Regions from separate parts of the Gracilibacillus marinus genome, predicted to be linked through region 1. Evidence: riboswitches for the same ligand, from Rfam matches in the RefSeq annotation. Region 1 holds a riboswitch; each other region holds the start of a gene.

Region 1 (4,221 bases):
ATCATAGCCGTCTGCAATTAAAATTTCTGGCAACCATGATATCGTGACATAAAATAAAAAAGACTGTAAGCCCATAAATGCAGTAACTTGCCAAGCAATGCTGGAGCGAAGCATCTTTTTTGCACTAGGTTCATGTAATTGAATATCTTTATCTTCCCCTTTTGTTTTCATTGCAAACATCCAAATGATTATTCCGACTATAGCAATTAGACCCCAGCTTAATAGTGATAATTCCCAGTTGAATTGTAGTTTTTCTGTAATAGGAAAACTTACACCAGATCCAATCGCGGCAAATATAGACATAGATGTGGTATATAATCCTGTCATTAGGCCGATTTTTGTTGGGAAGCTTCCTTTAATCAAACTTGGCAGAATAACATTAACCATTGCAATCCCAATCCCGATTAAAGTTGTACCGATAAATAGAAGTGGAATAAAAGGAATAGAGCGTACGATAATCCCTAGCAATAATAGAAGTAAGCCATACAATAGTGCACGTTCATTTCCTGTTCGATTAGCGATACGAGGTGCTATTGGTGACATTACAGCAAATGCTAATAAAGGTAAACTTGTAATAAAGCCAACAGTCCAATTACTTAATTCCAAATCATCACGAATAATACCTATGATAGGTCCAATAGATGTAATTGCAGGCCTTAAATTAAATGCAAGAAAAATAATAGCAATAATAAATAATATATAGTGATTTTTTTTGTTCATGTAAATACTCCTTTTAGTCTATGACTCGTCTAAGAATGAAAATGAAAATCTTATGTTATAATCATTTACTCATTACTAGATAATTATGTTAAAATAAATGATGTACGGAAAAAAATACATAACAATGCTATATAGAATACCACATTTATTGTAAACTAGGAAATAAACCAATGAAGATGTGAGTGAAAGAAGGTAAAGCATGGATAATAAATTGGTACGAGAATTATTGTCTTGGGTAAAAGCATTATTAATTGCTGTTGTCATTGTATTGTTGTGTCGTCACTTTTTAATTACACCATCCGTTGTAAAAGGTGAGTCAATGATGCCTAATCTGGAAGATGGAGATCGAATTATTTTAAGTAAAATAAGTCAAATTGATAGATTTGATGAAATTGCATTTGAAGCTCCAGATTCGAATGATAATTATGTAAAACGAGTCATTGGTTTTCCTGGGGATACAATCGAAATGAAAAATGACACACTCATTATTAATGGGAAAGAATATGACGAAGAATATCTATCGCAAGCGAAGTCGCGACTTTCTGATGATGAATTATTAACGAATAACTTTACTTTGTATGATTTAACTGGGGAAGAAGTTGTTCCAGAAGGCAAATTATTTGTACTTGGTGATAATCGACGTATTAGTAAAGATAGCCGAGAGTTTGGTTTTATTGATGAAGAATCTGTAATTGGAGATGTGAAGTTACGTATATGGCCATTAGATGCAATCGGGTTTATTAATTAAACAATTAAATAGATACTATCCGCTAGGGGTGCTATTAGATAAATAGCTGAGATGAAAATAATGATTTTCAATCCCTTTGAACCTGAATTGGTTAAGACCAACGTAGGAAAGTGGAGTATGGTTAGATGTATCATACACATGATAAGTATATACAAAAGCCACTCCATTTTATATTGGAGTGGCTTTTTTATTGAATAAGAAAAAATGAGAGGGAGAGTTGTTATGAGTCATGTGAAGAGTGCTTTAACAATTGCAGGTACAGATCCATCAGGAGGTGCAGGAATTCAAGCAGATTTAAAAACTTTCCAAGAGCGAGAAGTATATGGAATGAGTGTGATTACATCTGTTGTTGCTCAAAATACTATAGGGGTCCAACGTGTAATTCATTTACCAATTGATTTTATTGAAGAACAATTCGATGCAGTTTGGAATGATATAAAGCCAAATGCAATCAAAACAGGAATGATTGCAACAAATGAAATGATGAAATTAATCGCTCACAAAATAAAAGATAGTCAAATACCATATGTGATTGATCCAGTAATGATTGCAAAAAGCGGGGATCCATTAATGGAAGAAGCATCACGTGCCGTAATTAGGGATACACTTCTGCCGCTAGCAACTGTTGTGACACCAAATGTACCAGAAGCAGAGTGGCTAGTGAACTTTTCAATAAAAACAATAGAAGATCAAAAAGAAGCTGCACGAGTGATTGTGCATCAGTTGGGAGCACAATCTGTTGTCGTAAAAGGTGGGCATATGGAAGGCGAAGCGAAAGATGTATTGTATGATGGAGAAGCGTTTCATTATTTTTCTTCAGAGAGAATTGATACACATCATACACATGGCACTGGATGTACATTCTCTGCATGTATTACAGCAGAACTAGCAAAAGGTCGGACAATTAAGGAATCGGTAGAATTGAGTAAACGTTTCATTACAGATGCCATTAAGTATTCATTAGAACTAGGTAAAGGGAATGGGCCAACAAACCATTGGGGTTATCGATTACAAGGGCTACCAACTAAAGGAGTGAGACAATGAGCCATATTTTAGCGAAAGTTCGCGAACAATCACCATTAATACACAATATTACGAATCAAGTGGTCACTAATTTTACTGCAAATGGTTTGTATGCATTGGGTGCATCCCCTGTGATGGCAAATGCACCGGAAGAAGTAGAGGAAATGGCTTCGATTGCAAATGCGCTTGTCTTAAATATTGGTACATTAACGAAAGAACAAGTACATGCAATGATTTTGGCAGGTAAGATTGCGAATAAGAGAAACATTCCAGTTGTGCTAGATCCAGTGGGTGTTGGTGCCACAACGTTTCGAACAGAAAAGGCAAAAGAAATTTTACAACAGGTTCAAATTACTGTTATTAGAGGGAATGCAAGTGAGATTGCTACACTCGCAGGAATAGATGCAGAAGTGAAAGGTGTAGACACAGCAGGTAGCTATAATATGGAAGAACTAATTCGTGTAGCATATCAAAATTTAGGGGTACCAATCATTATTACTGGCCAAGTGGATTATATAACGGATGGTGACTATGTGACAACAGTGAGTAATGGGCATGAGCTTCTGACAAAAGTTACAGGTGCTGGTTGCCTACTATCTTCTGTCGTTGCTGCATTTTTAGCGGTGGAAGAAGATGTAGTGCAAGCGAGTAGTCATGCGCTAAGTTATTATGGGGTTGTAGCACAAAATGCAAGTCAACATGCGACAATGCCAGGGGACTTCCAGATAGAGTTACTTAATCAATTATATGCAATCACAAGTGAAGAAGTGGATGCACAATCCATTATCGCAACAACAAAGTTAGAAAGAGGCAGTATATAAATGAATCGTTCTTGGTTACGCGTATATTTTATAATGGGTAGTAATAATACAACAAGAAATCCGTTAGAGGTGTTAGAAGAAGCATTACAAGGCGGTATTACTATGTTTCAATTTCGTGAAAAAGGGAAAAATGCTTATACTGGAGACATGAAGTTAGATTTAGCACAGAAGATGAAGCAATTATGTCATCAATACAATGTACCATTTATTGTGAATGATGATGTAGACCTTGCTATCGCTGTAAATGCGGATGGCATTCATGTTGGCCAAGATGACGCGAAAGTAGATGTAATTAAACGCACTTGTCCAAGTGATTGGATTATAGGTGTTTCGGCTACAAATAAGGATGAAGCAATACAGGCAATGGAAGATGGTGCGGATTATATTGGTGTTGGTCCGATATATAGTACGAAGACAAAAAGTGATGCGAAAAAGCCAATAGATATAATAGGGTTAGCGTATATTCGACAAGCTGTGGGTGATTTGCCTATTGTTGCAATTGGTGGAATTGGAATGACGAATGTCTTTCCAATTATAAAAGCGGGGGCGGATGGCGTCTCTATCATTTCAGCAATAAGTAATGCGAACAATCCGAGGAGTGTTGCACAAGTGTTTGATGCATATACGAGTTATGCAGTAAGTTTTAGGTAATGATATAGTTTCTGTTACACTAAAAAGAGAAGGAGGAGAGAACATGCGATTAGAAGGTAAGAAAGTAATAGCTCTATTAGAAGAGGACTTTGAAGATTTAGAATTATGGTATCCTATCTTGCGTTTACGTGAAGAAGGTGCAATGGTCGATTTAGTTGCAAAAGAACGAAATAAGAAATATATCGGTAAATACGGGGTACCTGCTGAATCAGATTTCTCTTTTGCAGATATCGATGTCAATGAATATGATGGCATCCT
Region 2 (4,221 bases), on a different contig from region 1:
TTTAAGACATAGCTGTGGATGTGAGTATAACGAGTTCTCAATGGAAGATAAAGACCCTTCAGATACGTTTGATTATTTGACGAATTTAGTTTCAAGAAATTTTAATTTAGGTAATATTATGCAATCTTATTTATATAAAGATTTAATTGAGATGAAGTGGCTATTGCATACACCTTATAGAAAAGGATTCATTTTATTAAATGAAGAGAATCATTTCAATTGGAAAATGTATTATTTTAATGTTGAACAAATCGGTAAAGAAGAATTTGATTGGATTGCTAATATTGAAAAAAAACAATTCCCTACCAAAGAACAACTTTTGAATAAAGAAATTTTCCAAGATGAGAATACGATGGTAATCATACCAATCATTCTGGATGAAATAGAAATTGGGACTTTAGGTTTTGTCGGTGTGGATGATGAGACAAGCATGATCACGCCACTAAATACAACATATCAATTAGGTAATTTTTTTGCTTCTGCACTCAAAAGAGCAAGAATGGATCAAGATTTAAAAGCATATTCTCATAAATTAGAGTTAATTTCTACTATTATTTATGATGGAATATGGGAATTAGATCTTACAACAGATAAAGTAACAAGTACAGGTGGCATTCATAAAATTTTAGGATATACAAATACAGATGCAGAAATTAGTTTTTACAAATTAGTCCATTTGATTCACAAAGATGACATAGGTATTTTTTATCAATCTTATCGGAATGGTTTGGAAACAGGCGATGTATTTGATATCGAATGTCGCATGAGACATGTAGAAGGTCATTACCTTTGGATGTTTATTACAGGTCAACCTGAATCTAATCTATTTGGGGAAATGACAAAAGTAATAGGGTCAATTATGGATATTAGTGAAAAGAAAACACAAGAGAATCAAATTCAAGAATTAATCTATAAAGATTCTTTAACACAAATACACAATAGATTATATTTCAATGAGCAATTAAACAAGTTATTAAAAGTAATAAAAGAAGAACAAAAAAAGTTAGCACTAATTATGTTTGATTTAGATCAATTCAAATCAATTAATGACACGTTTGGTCACACAAAAGGTGACGAAATATTGTTAGAAGTCGCTGTAAGAGTGAGTGATTTATGTGTCAATCATGAAGTATTTTGTAGATTGGGTGGAGATGAATTTGTCATCATCATGCCTGATATAAATACAATAGATGATGTGATTACTTTTTCAGAACAAATTAGAAAAGTAATTGAAATGCCTTTTTTTGAACACTTTTTCATTTCTACAAGTATAGGCATTAGTCTGTATCCGAACGATGCGATTTGTGAAGAATCATTGACCATCCATGCAGACAAAGCGATGTATCAATCCAAAAAGAATGGAGGAAATCAAATTTCTGTGTATTCTTAAAAAACTATTGACAAGTTGGTATATTTTGATATAGTTAACTCGAAATAATAATTAAATAATGTAAAAATCCACTAGGGGTGTCTTTTGAAGACTGAGATTAAAGTAGGTGACTTTAAGACTCTTAGAACCTGATCTGGTTTGTACCAGCGTAGGGAAGTGGTCATATGAATAATATATAGTTTTTATATATTTTTTAAGCCACTTTCTTTGCGTAAAAGGAAGTGGTTTTTTGCATTTAAAAAATGGAGGGTATCCTAATGAAATTTTCTGAAGAATTAAGAAAAGTAGTTGATCCGATATGGGAGGAGAGTTTTCAACATCCTTTTGTGAAAGGAATTGGAGATGGGACATTACCAATTGAAAATTTTAAATATTATGTTCAACAAGACGCATATTATTTATCTCATTTCGCGAAAATACAGGCACTTGGAGCTGCAAAGGCAAATGATTTGGAAACAACAAGTAATATGGCGAAACATGCACAGGGTACATATGAGGCTGAATTAGCATTACATCGTACGTTTGCAGAATTATTAGACATTACACAAAGTGATGTGGAATTATTTCAACCTTCACCCACAGCATATGCATACACATCGCACATGTATCGTGCCGCATATGAAGGTCATCTAGGAGATATTATTGCTGTTATCTTACCGTGTTATTGGTTGTACTACGAAATTGGCGAAAAGTTAAAATATTGTAAGCCAGAACATCCTGTTTATCAAAAATGGATCGCAACATATGGGGGTGAATGGTTCAAACAGCAAGTAGAAGAACAAATTAATCGTTTGGATACTTTGTCAAAAGATGTAACAAATCAAGATAGAAAGCGGATGAAAGAGCATTTTATTATTAGTAGTCATTATGAACTGAGATTTTGGGAGATGGCTTATCGTTTAGAAGCATGGAGTGAAGAAGGAGCTATATCACGATGAAGATGAATAAGAAACTTTCCTTATCAGATATTTTAATTACAATCGTCATAGCAGTTGTATTTAGTGTGATTTATAAACTATGGGGGCCATTGTATACTGCTTTATCTGTATTTGGTATACATTTAGATCAATTTATTTATGGCATGTGGTTTATTGCAGCAACCGTTGCATTTCTTATTATAAGAAAACCAGGTGTAGCTTTACTTGCTGAATTAGCAGCAGCACAAGGTGAATTTCTATTTGGTGGACAATGGGGTATTAGTCTATTAATTTATGGTCTTGTTCAAGGAATTGGTTGCGAGCTAGTTTTTGCGATGTTTCGTTATAAAAGCTACACATTAATTGTCATGTGTCTGGCAGCAATTGGGGCGACAATTGGATCACTAGTTTTGGATATATATTATGGATATATCACAGAATTAGTTTGGTGGAACCTGACGTTATTAATTGCGATTCGTACAGTAGGCGCAGTATTAATAACAGGCATATTTGCTTACTATTTGGTAAAAGCATTAGAAAAAACAGGCGTCACTAAATATGTAAGGCCAATTCATTCTAAACATTATGAATCACTAGAAGAAGAAGCAAGGTGATATGATGCATTCTATTGCAATTCAAATAGAGAATCTTCGTGTAAAATTTCCAGATAAACAATCATTTTTGTTTAAAGATTTATCTCTTACAATTCAAAAAGGTGAAAAAGTACTAATAGTTGGGCCATCAGGATCTGGTAAATCCACATTATTAAAGATATTAGCGAAAATCATCCCAAAGATTGTAGAAGTACCTTGTAAATATGATAATGCTATCTTACCTGTACAACCAGGATATGTTTTTCAAAATCCTGACCATCAATTTTGTATGCCATATGTAGATGAAGAAATGGCTTTTGTGTTAGAAAATCAACTTATCCATCGAGATAAAATGAAATTGCTCATACGTGAATATTTAGATTTAGTTGGTTTAACTTTACCTTCTAACCATACATTGATAGATCATTTATCTGGTGGTATGAAACAAAGACTTGCTATTGCTAGTGTATTAGCTCTTCAACCAGATGTTCTATTTCTAGACGAACCAACTGCTATGCTTGATCAAGAAGGAACAAATCAAGTATGGGATACAGTATGGAATATTTCTCAAAATAAAACACTTATTGTTGTCGAGCATAAAATCGATAGAGTAATAGACTATGTAGACAGAATGATTATGATAGACGACTGCGGGAATATTATTGCAGATGGCAATCCACATACACTGCTACGTCATAAAAAGTCATTATTTCAACAGTATGGTATATGGTATCCAAATATTTGGAATGACCATCCCATCCGCATAGATACGCAGCCAATGAAGAGTGTAATGGAAATCAATCACGCATCAGGTTATTATCAAAAAACAAAAGCAATACGAATAGAACATGCACAAGTAAATGAAGGAGACTTCATAACAATCTCTGGACATAACGGAGCAGGAAAAAGCACCTTATTACAAATGTTAGCCAAATTAATAAAATATGAAGGAAGATTACATTTACCTTTCCTGAAAGACAAACGTGATTTCTATAAATATGTAGGATATGTATTTCAAAACCCGGAGTTGCAATTTGTCGCTAACAACGTGTGTGAAGAATTAGAGTTCTCTATTTCTCATATAAATAATCATAAAGAACGAATGAATAGGATAGAAGAACATTTAGCTATCTATGAATTAGATAATTGGAAAGAGGCGCATCCATATCAATTATCGATTGGGCAAATGAAGAGATTAAGTGTAGCGACAGCAACAATTCGAAAGCCTAAAATCCTACTACTGGATGAACCTACATTTGGCCAAGATGCATATTACACTTTCACTATGCTTGATTATTTAAAACAACTTCAAAATGAAGCA
Region 3 (4,221 bases), on a different contig from region 1:
AGACAAGTCATTTATGGGTGGGTCAATTACTTTAAGATAGCCAATATGAAAAGAGTACTTGGAATAATCGACGCGAAGTTGCGTTCTAGACTACGTGTGATTATTTGGAAACAATGGAAGAAGAACCAGAAAAGAATTAAATCTCTCGTACGACTTGGCATTCCTCTCGAGGAAGCCAAGGGTCTAACTCACTGTCGAAAAGGTTATCGTTTTATTGGACTATCGAAGGTAGTTCAAAGGGCTTTATCTAATAAACGCTTAAGGCAAAGAGGAATCCCCTTTGCCCAAGACTATTATTTAAAAGTACACACTGTGATATAAATTGAACCGCCGTATACGGAACCGTACGTACGGTGGTGTGAGAGGGGCGAAAAGTTTAATCAACTTTTCCCTCTACTCGATTTCTTAAAGCTATACCCTTGTAAGAGATCGACCGTTCCTTTATATTTGTATCTAGAAGCTAAATAAATGATTGAAACTCTTTGGAAAGTAGGTAAGTTTACAATGAAGATTGATGTACCTAAGATTCCTGAAAATTTAAGTGATAAAAGATTTACAGATATTTTTTACGAAGAAGATTTAGAATTTGAAATGTGTATGATCTCAGACTCGGATTTTAACAACGAAGTACTTCATCGAGTGAGATTATATAAAACAGTGATTAAGAATTGTAATTTTACAAATACAGATTTTAAACGTATAGATCTTACCGATGTAGTTTTTAAGAATTGCGATTTATCTAATGCTGATTTAAGTAATGCTTCCATCAATCGAGTGGAGTTTATTAATTGTAAGTTGCTAGGCAGCAACCTAACAGAATCTTATATTGGTAATACAAGATTTAAGGATTCCATTCTTGATATGGTTATGTTCGGTAACTCAAAGTTTGAAAAGGTAATTTTTGATAATGCTGAATTAGAAGGCGCTGACCTTTATGATTGTAAGCTTAAAAAAGTAGAATTCCTTTCGTGTAATCTTAATGATGCAAGCTTTGATGGAACACCTTTAAAAGGAATTGATCTAAGCTCTTCCCATTTTGATTCTTTAATTGTTTCTATAGAGAATTTAAAAGGCTGTATAGTATCAACGTCTCAGGCGATACAATTCGCTTCGTTATTAGGATTAAAAATTAGATAATAGTATTTAATCCTTTTAAGTTCGTAAGTAAATAGGATGTTGAAACTAGAAAAATGCTAAGCACAGTAGTAAATGATGAAAAAGTAACTTTTTCATTCAATCCATCTATTTCTGAAGATACTAAAGCAACAGAAACATTTACATTTGAAGAATTAGAAATTAATAAAAATGTAGATGAGAAAACTCTAAAGAAAGAATTGGAAAAGAAGTTTCAGGCTTGGGTTTTGAATAAACTTAATATCTCTTACAGTATTGTTATCGAAGAATCTTTTGAAAAATAAACCAAGTAACATTCAATAAATATACAAAAGTGAAATTTAAATAATTATTGTTCTAAATGAGAAGAAATATAGATTCTAGAATGCTTTAAAAGAATATATTATATTTAACAAAGAGAGTATACAGAAAGGAGAGACTAGCCTATGAAGAAGAATTTGTTTTATTTTTTCTTAGGTGTTGTTGCTTATTTTGTTATATCTACGCTTATACAGTCATTGTAGAAGTGATATGAAAAGATTTATATTTACACATTTTTGTAACTGGAATAGTAGGTATGAAGGCAAAATTTAGGAAAGATTTATAATTAGTAACAGCACTTTCGCTTGCATTGACTAACTATTTCTAAAAGTTTGCTGCGAAAAAAATAACTTTACTGCTGAAGTCTTCTCTCGAATAAACATGTATTTTACAACACAAATAATAGTTCTTTTGAATTGTTTTCGGAATATTCCTTTTATATTTATCGAAGTTCATATATAATGAAAACAAATTGAATAAGAAATAACTAGGGGAGTCCAATGAGTTGGACTGAGAAAGAAACGCGATGAGGTTTCTTGACTCTTGGGACCTGATCTGGTTCATACCAGCGTGGGGAAGTTAAATTGATTCATGTAGCATATTACTTCTGTATACATTTTAGCCGGGTCCAGCCAATTTATTGGATGCCGGCTTTTTTATGTTTGTCAAAAGTCTAGCTATTCCACTTGTTATGTGCCATATCTCGTCCTTTAACTCACAAAAAGGAGAGATTTTTTTTATGTCAACTATTTCATTAAACAAAGAAAGTATTTCCATCAAAACGAATGTACCAGGTAGTAAAAAAGCGTATGTAACAGGTTCTAGGCCGGATATTCGAGTACCTATGCGTGAAATTGAATTAAGTCCAACTACAGGGGTCTATGGTGAAGAAGAAAATGAACCTGTGCGTGTATATGATACGAGCGGGCCATACACGGATGAAGATTATACGGTAGATATTACAAAAGGTTTATCTCCTATTCGTCGTTCATGGATTCAAGAGCGTGGGGATGTCGAGCAATATGATGGAAGGGAAATCAAGCCTGAGGATAATGGATACAAAGATATAAAGGATCCGCGTGCAAACCATCAGGTGTTTCCAGGTTTAAAGAGAAAACCACTTCGCGCAAAAAAAGGGAAAAATGTGACACAACTCCATTATGCGAGAAAAGGAATCATTACACCTGAAATGGAGTTTATTGCCATTAGAGAGAATATGACACCTGAATTCGTACGTGACGAAGTGGCCAAAGGTAGGGCCATTATTCCCTCAAATATCAATCATCCAGAAGCAGAACCGATGATTATCGGTCGCAATTTCCATGTGAAGATTAATGCAAATATTGGAAATTCTGCCGTTTCATCTTCTATTGAAAATGAGGTGGAAAAAATGATTTGGGCAACTCGTTGGGGAGCTGACAATATCATGGATTTGTCCACAGGGAAAAATATCCATACAACCCGGGAATGGATTGTGCGTAATTCACCTGTTCCAATCGGTACAGTGCCAATTTATCAAGCACTTGAAAAAGTAAATGGGATCGCAGAAGATCTCACTTGGGAGATCTACCGTGATACATTAATTGAACAAGCGGAACAAGGTGTTGATTATTTTACGATCCATGCGGGCGTTTTATTACGATATGTCCCCTTAACAGCAAAACGTGTAACAGGTATTGTATCCCGTGGTGGATCGATTATGGCACAATGGTGTTTATTCCACCATAAAGAAAACTTCTTATATACTCATTTTGAGGAAATTTGTGAGATTATGAAATCATATGATATTGCATTTTCTCTAGGAGATGGTTTACGTCCAGGCTCGATTGCCGATGCAAATGATGAAGCACAGTTTGCGGAATTGGATACACTAGGTGAATTAACGAAAATTGCTTGGGAGCATGATGTTCAAGTGATGGTAGAAGGACCGGGACATGTGCCCATGCACTTAATCAAAGAAAATATGGATAAGCAATTGGAAGTGTGTAAAGAAGCTCCTTTTTATACACTTGGACCACTTACAACAGATGTCGCTCCGGGCTATGACCATATTACATCTGCCATAGGTGCGGCAATGATTGGCTGGTATGGTACAGCCATGCTATGTTATGTAACTCCAAAAGAACATCTAGGTTTACCCAATAAAGATGATGTTCGAGAAGGGGTCATTACGTATAAAATTGCGGCACATGCTGCTGATCTAGCAAAAGGACATCCAGGGGCACAAATAAGGGATGATGCCTTATCAAAAGCCCGTTTTGAATTCCGTTGGAGAGATCAATTCCATTTATCTTTAGACCCTGAACGTGCCATGGAATATCATGATGAAACATTACCAGCAGAAGCGGCGAAAACCGCACACTTTTGTTCCATGTGCGGACCTAAATTTTGCAGCATGAGAATCTCTCAAGATATTCGGAATTATGCAAGAGAAAATAAGCTGAAGATGGATGAAGTCATTGAAAAAGGAATGAAGGAAAAGGCCCAAGAATTTAAACAAACAGGCGGTAATATATACTCATAATTTTTCGAAAGGGGTAAGGTAATCAAATGAAAGTCGAAAAAATTGAAAAAGAAATCAATCAACTAAAGACTCGCCTTGATTTTTTACAGGGGTGTCTAAAAGAAATTCAACAAAATTGTGATCACCAATATTTTGCAAAAAATTCGTATTACGAACAATGCACAGAATGTAATAAAGTAAATGTTCTATACTACTAATAATAGAAAAATACTTCCCCATGATTATAATATGAATGATGCACCTTCCTGTAGAGTAAAAGAAAG
Region 4 (4,221 bases), on a different contig from region 1:
GTATTTACATATAAAACAGTCACGAGAACGAAGATACCAAAGAATGATAATAACTCTGGTGGTGGCGGTGTAACTAGTGGTGGACACTCGCATACTGGGAGTAGAGGTAGTTTTTAACTAGAAGAAAGGATGGAATAGGATGTTTAATTTATTCAAGGGACAGTTTTCGAATGTAGTGGAATGGGAAGAATTTAGAGATGACATGATTTTTTGGAAGTGGAACAACAATGAAATCAAAAAAGGTAGTAAATTAATTATACGCCCAGGTCAAGATGCTGTTTTTTTTAATCAAGGGAAAATTGAAGGTGTATTTAAAGACGACGGTGAATACGAAATAGAATCAGAAATTATCCCATTACTCTCAACATTAAAAGGTTTCAAATTTGGTTTTAATAGTGGTATACGTATAGAAGTATTATTCGTAAATACAAAAGAATTTACAGTTAAATGGGGGACAAAAAGTGCGGTTCATATACCGACACCACAGCTCCCAGGTGGATTACCAATACGAGCAAATGGTACTTTTCAATTTAAAGTAACGGATTATGTAAAATTAATTGATGAGATTGTAGGTGTGAAAGAGAACTATTTTGTTGAAGATGTGAAGTTACGCATTACAGCAATACTTGATCAGTTGTTGATGAAGTGGATTTCTAAAGAAGGCAAAGATATGTTTAATTTACAGGCTAACTCATTCGAAATTGCAAGTGGAATACAGGAAGATTTAGATATGCAATTACTGAATGATGGATTAACAATAACTAGATTTAACATTATGAGCTTTAATTATCCTAAAGAAATACAAGAAATGATAACAAAATCAGCTTCACATGGTATGATTGGTGATATGCATAGATATAAAGAAGTGGCCTTTGCAGATTCGCTTTCAAATGAAAAAAATGGTGGAGGCTCACCTGCAACCGATATCGCTGGAATGATGATGGGCATGAATATGGCAAAAGAAATGATTCGCGATAATGATAAGAAAGAAACTAAAAGCACACAAGCTATTTCTAATTTCTGCCCAAATTGTGGTACAAAAACAGAAGGAATGAACTTTTGTGGAAATTGTGGCCATAAATTAGTAAATAATTAATCAAAAATAATTGTATTTTTAAACAATATATGAATGATAATTGTAACTTTTCCTATCTCTAACCGACAAATAATACAAATAAAGAGGGGAAAATATACTATGAAGAAAATGATTGTTTTTATATTGTTGTCTTTAGCTCTAATTGCTTGTAGTTCAGATGGAGAAGTCAAGAACAATGACGAAATGATTGGATACATTGCAAAAATAACGGATGATACAATTTTAGTCACTGAAAAGTATTTAGAAACAAATGTGGAACAATTGAAAGAAGAAGAGATGTATGAAAAAATGGGGAATGCTATCTATTTCAAGGTCTCAGAATTAGAAGATTCGTTTTTAAATTCACTTCAATTAGGTGATAAAGTTGTTGTTACGTATAGTGTAGTTGCAGAATCATATCCCGGACAAAGTACTGCAATGAAGATGGAAAAGGTCAAAAATGAAAATTAATAAATCAGCCTGTTCTTCTGCAAATTGAGAAAGAACAGGCTCTTTGTTTTATTATCCGTGCATTTTAGTAGCAACATCCACGACACGTTTTGCTTGATGTTTGACAGCTGCTTCCACATCTTCAACGAGTGTTCCATCAGGTGCTTGTGTAACACTTGTACCATATGGATTACCACCTGCGCCAAAAGTAACAGAATCCGTATAACCTGGTGGTACGATAATTGCACCCCAGTGCATCATTGTAGTATAGAAGTTAAGTAATGTTGCCTCTTGACCACCATGTGGATTAGAAGCAGAGGACATTGCGGTAACTACTTTGTTCGCTGTCTTACCTGATGCCCAAAGCCCACCTTGCATATCGATGAATTGTTTCATTTGTGATGGAACATTCCCGAATCTAGTTGGCATACTAAAGATAATCGCATCTGCCCATTCTATATCATCAGATGTCGCAACAGGAACATCCATCGTCTCCTCTAAATGTTGTTTCCATGCTTCATTTGAATGGATTGCAGCTTCTGGTGCTGTTTCTTGCACACGTACTACTTTTACTTCTGCACCAGCTTCTTCTGCTGCTTCTTTTGCCCAATTAGCAAGTGTATAATTTGTACCTGTTGAGCTGTAATAGATAACTGCAACTTTTGTCATTAAAAAAAACTCCCTTTCCACTAACTGTACACATATATTATCGTCTCTTGAAAAGATAAAAATATACATTATCTCAAATTCAAGACATTCACCATCATACCTATTCATTTCACTGAAAGCGAATGAAATGCTTATAAAATACTTGAACATTTTGTTGATATGTGTCAAAGTATTGGTATACAACTTTATAAGTGGAATGTAGGGGGACTGGTGTGGCCAGTTGAGATTGTGTCCTTAATAGATACTGACCCTTAGAACCTGATCTGGCTAGCACCAGCGTAGGGAACATATGGATAGTAATTATAACTATATGCGCTCTAGACTGATGTCTAGAGCTTATTTTTATGCGTAAAAAAATATACTATACATATTTTTAAAAATATTAGGGGGATTTTAAATGAAAAAAATATTTTATCTATTGATTATTACGATTGCCGTGCTTTCTGCATGTAGTAATGATGGAGAAACACAAACTGAAGAAGATGCTGATTTAGAGAAAGTAACATTAGTGCTAGATTGGACTCCGAATACAAATCATACAGGTCTATATGTAGCAAAGGAGAAAGGATACTTTGAGGAACAAGGGTTAGATGTCGAAATTATCTTACCTGGAGAAGCTGGTGCAGATCAAACGGTTGCATCAGGAAAAGCTGAATTTGGTATCAGCGCGCAAGAAGCAGTAACAGAGGCGCGGGTGCAAGACATTCCGATTGTGTCCATTGCTGCAATTATTCAACACAATACATCTGGATTTGCAGCACCTACTGAAAAAGGAATTCAATCACCAAAAGACTTTGTTGGAAAAACATATGGTGGTTGGGGTGCGCCAGTAGAAGCAGCTGTGATTGACTCACTTATGAAACAAGAAGGCACATCTGTGGAGGACGTATCGATTATCAATATGGGAAATACAGATTTCTTTACAGCAGTGGAACGTGATATCGATTTTGCTTGGATTTACTATGGATGGACAGGTATTGAAGCAGAATTGCGAGGGGTAGAATTAGATATGCTCTATTTAACAGATTACTCTGAGAAGTTAGACTACTACACACCAGTAATCACGACAAACGAAGAAATGATTGAGGAAAATCCGGAGACCGTTCGTAAGTTATTACAAGCTGTGTCGGAAGGCTATGAATTTGCAATAAATCAACCAACAGAAGCAGCGGACATATTAATTGAGGCAGTTCCAGATTTGGACTCTGAATTAGTGAAGGCAAGTCAGGAATGGTTAGCGTCAAAATATATAGACGATGCCGAAAAGTGGGGAATACAAAGTAAATCCGTGTGGCAAAATTATGCGACGTGGATGTTTGATAATGGTTTATTAGACAAAGAACTAGATGTACAACAAGCATTTACAAATGAATTTTTACCAGAGGAGGAGTAATGAATGGCACAAGCATTAGTAAGTATTCAAATCATTCCTAAAACACCAAATGGAGAAGATGTGATTCCATATGTTGATAAGGCAATCGAAATAATTCAAAATGCCGGTGTAAAGTATAAAGTTGGTCCATTGGAAACGACAATGGAAGGGGAATTATCTCAGTTACTTCACGTTGTAGAACAAATGAATATAAAAATGTTAGAACTAGGTTGTCCAAGTAATATTTCTCAAATAAAAGTTTATACAAGAGCAGATCAACAAGCATCGATGGATGACTTAACTGCAAAATACGATTAATACCGAATAGATGGAGGTGCTTGCCGATGATCAAGCGAGTAACATCACCAGTTCTGCTCATTATGTTCATGATAGTATTGTGGGAAGTAAGTACACGCGTACTAGAAATTCCTAAATGGATCTTACCTGCTCCTACCAACATCTTATTGGAAGCATATGAGAATTGGTCTAATTATGAACATCATATCTATGCAACAGTAAAATTAGCGACAATTGGATTTTTTGCAAGCATTACAATCGGCTTTGTTATTGCGATGATTTTACACTTGTTACCAAAATGGAAAGAAGCGTTGTATCCACTTCTTATTGTGTCACAAAATATTCCAATCATTGTCCT

Evidence for each region. Region 1 has a riboswitch for thiamine pyrophosphate ahead of thiD (bifunctional hydroxymethylpyrimidine kinase/phosphomethylpyrimidine kinase). Riboswitches for the same ligand answer to the same signal wherever they lie in the genome.
Region 2: another riboswitch for thiamine pyrophosphate. It lies ahead of tenA (thiaminase II); the one in region 1 lies ahead of thiD (bifunctional hydroxymethylpyrimidine kinase/phosphomethylpyrimidine kinase).
Region 3: another riboswitch for thiamine pyrophosphate. It lies ahead of thiC (phosphomethylpyrimidine synthase ThiC); the one in region 1 lies ahead of thiD (bifunctional hydroxymethylpyrimidine kinase/phosphomethylpyrimidine kinase).
Region 4: another riboswitch for thiamine pyrophosphate. It lies ahead of ACFOZ1_RS03805 (ABC transporter substrate-binding protein); the one in region 1 lies ahead of thiD (bifunctional hydroxymethylpyrimidine kinase/phosphomethylpyrimidine kinase).

The regions. Positions count from the first base shown of each region.
Region 1 is NZ_JBHSDV010000002.1:422,432-426,652, forward strand. It holds gene ACFOZ1_RS09845 (CynX/NimT family MFS transporter) at 1-720, opposite strand, end outside; gene lepB (signal peptidase I) at 920-1,468, shown strand; TPP riboswitch at 1,483-1,594, shown strand; gene thiD (bifunctional hydroxymethylpyrimidine kinase/phosphomethylpyrimidine kinase) at 1,691-2,512, shown strand; gene thiM (hydroxyethylthiazole kinase) at 2,509-3,312, shown strand; gene thiE (thiamine phosphate synthase) at 3,313-3,963, shown strand; gene ACFOZ1_RS09870 (type 1 glutamine amidotransferase domain-containing protein) at 4,007-4,221, shown strand, end outside.
Region 2 is NZ_JBHSDV010000001.1:1,521,284-1,525,504, forward strand. It holds gene ACFOZ1_RS07130 (diguanylate cyclase domain-containing protein) at 1-1,390, shown strand, start outside; TPP riboswitch at 1,454-1,562, shown strand; gene tenA (thiaminase II) at 1,648-2,328, shown strand; gene ACFOZ1_RS07140 (ECF transporter S component) at 2,331-2,921, shown strand; gene ACFOZ1_RS07145 (ABC transporter ATP-binding protein) at 2,923-4,221, shown strand, end outside.
Region 3 is NZ_JBHSDV010000007.1:71,685-75,905, forward strand. It holds gene ltrA (group II intron reverse transcriptase/maturase) at 1-321, shown strand, start outside; gene ACFOZ1_RS15920 (pentapeptide repeat-containing protein) at 505-1,137, shown strand; gene ACFOZ1_RS15925 (hypothetical protein) at 1,191-1,418, shown strand; TPP riboswitch at 1,914-2,028, shown strand; gene thiC (phosphomethylpyrimidine synthase ThiC) at 2,174-3,958, shown strand.
Region 4 is NZ_JBHSDV010000001.1:868,861-873,081, forward strand. It holds gene ACFOZ1_RS03785 (TPM domain-containing protein) at 1-117, shown strand, start outside; gene ACFOZ1_RS03790 (SPFH domain-containing protein) at 140-1,096, shown strand; gene ACFOZ1_RS03795 (DUF3221 domain-containing protein) at 1,196-1,546, shown strand; gene wrbA (NAD(P)H:quinone oxidoreductase) at 1,598-2,194, opposite strand; TPP riboswitch at 2,385-2,496, shown strand; gene ACFOZ1_RS03805 (ABC transporter substrate-binding protein) at 2,592-3,587, shown strand; gene ACFOZ1_RS03810 (MTH1187 family thiamine-binding protein) at 3,591-3,884, shown strand; gene ACFOZ1_RS03815 (ABC transporter permease) at 3,911-4,221, shown strand, end outside.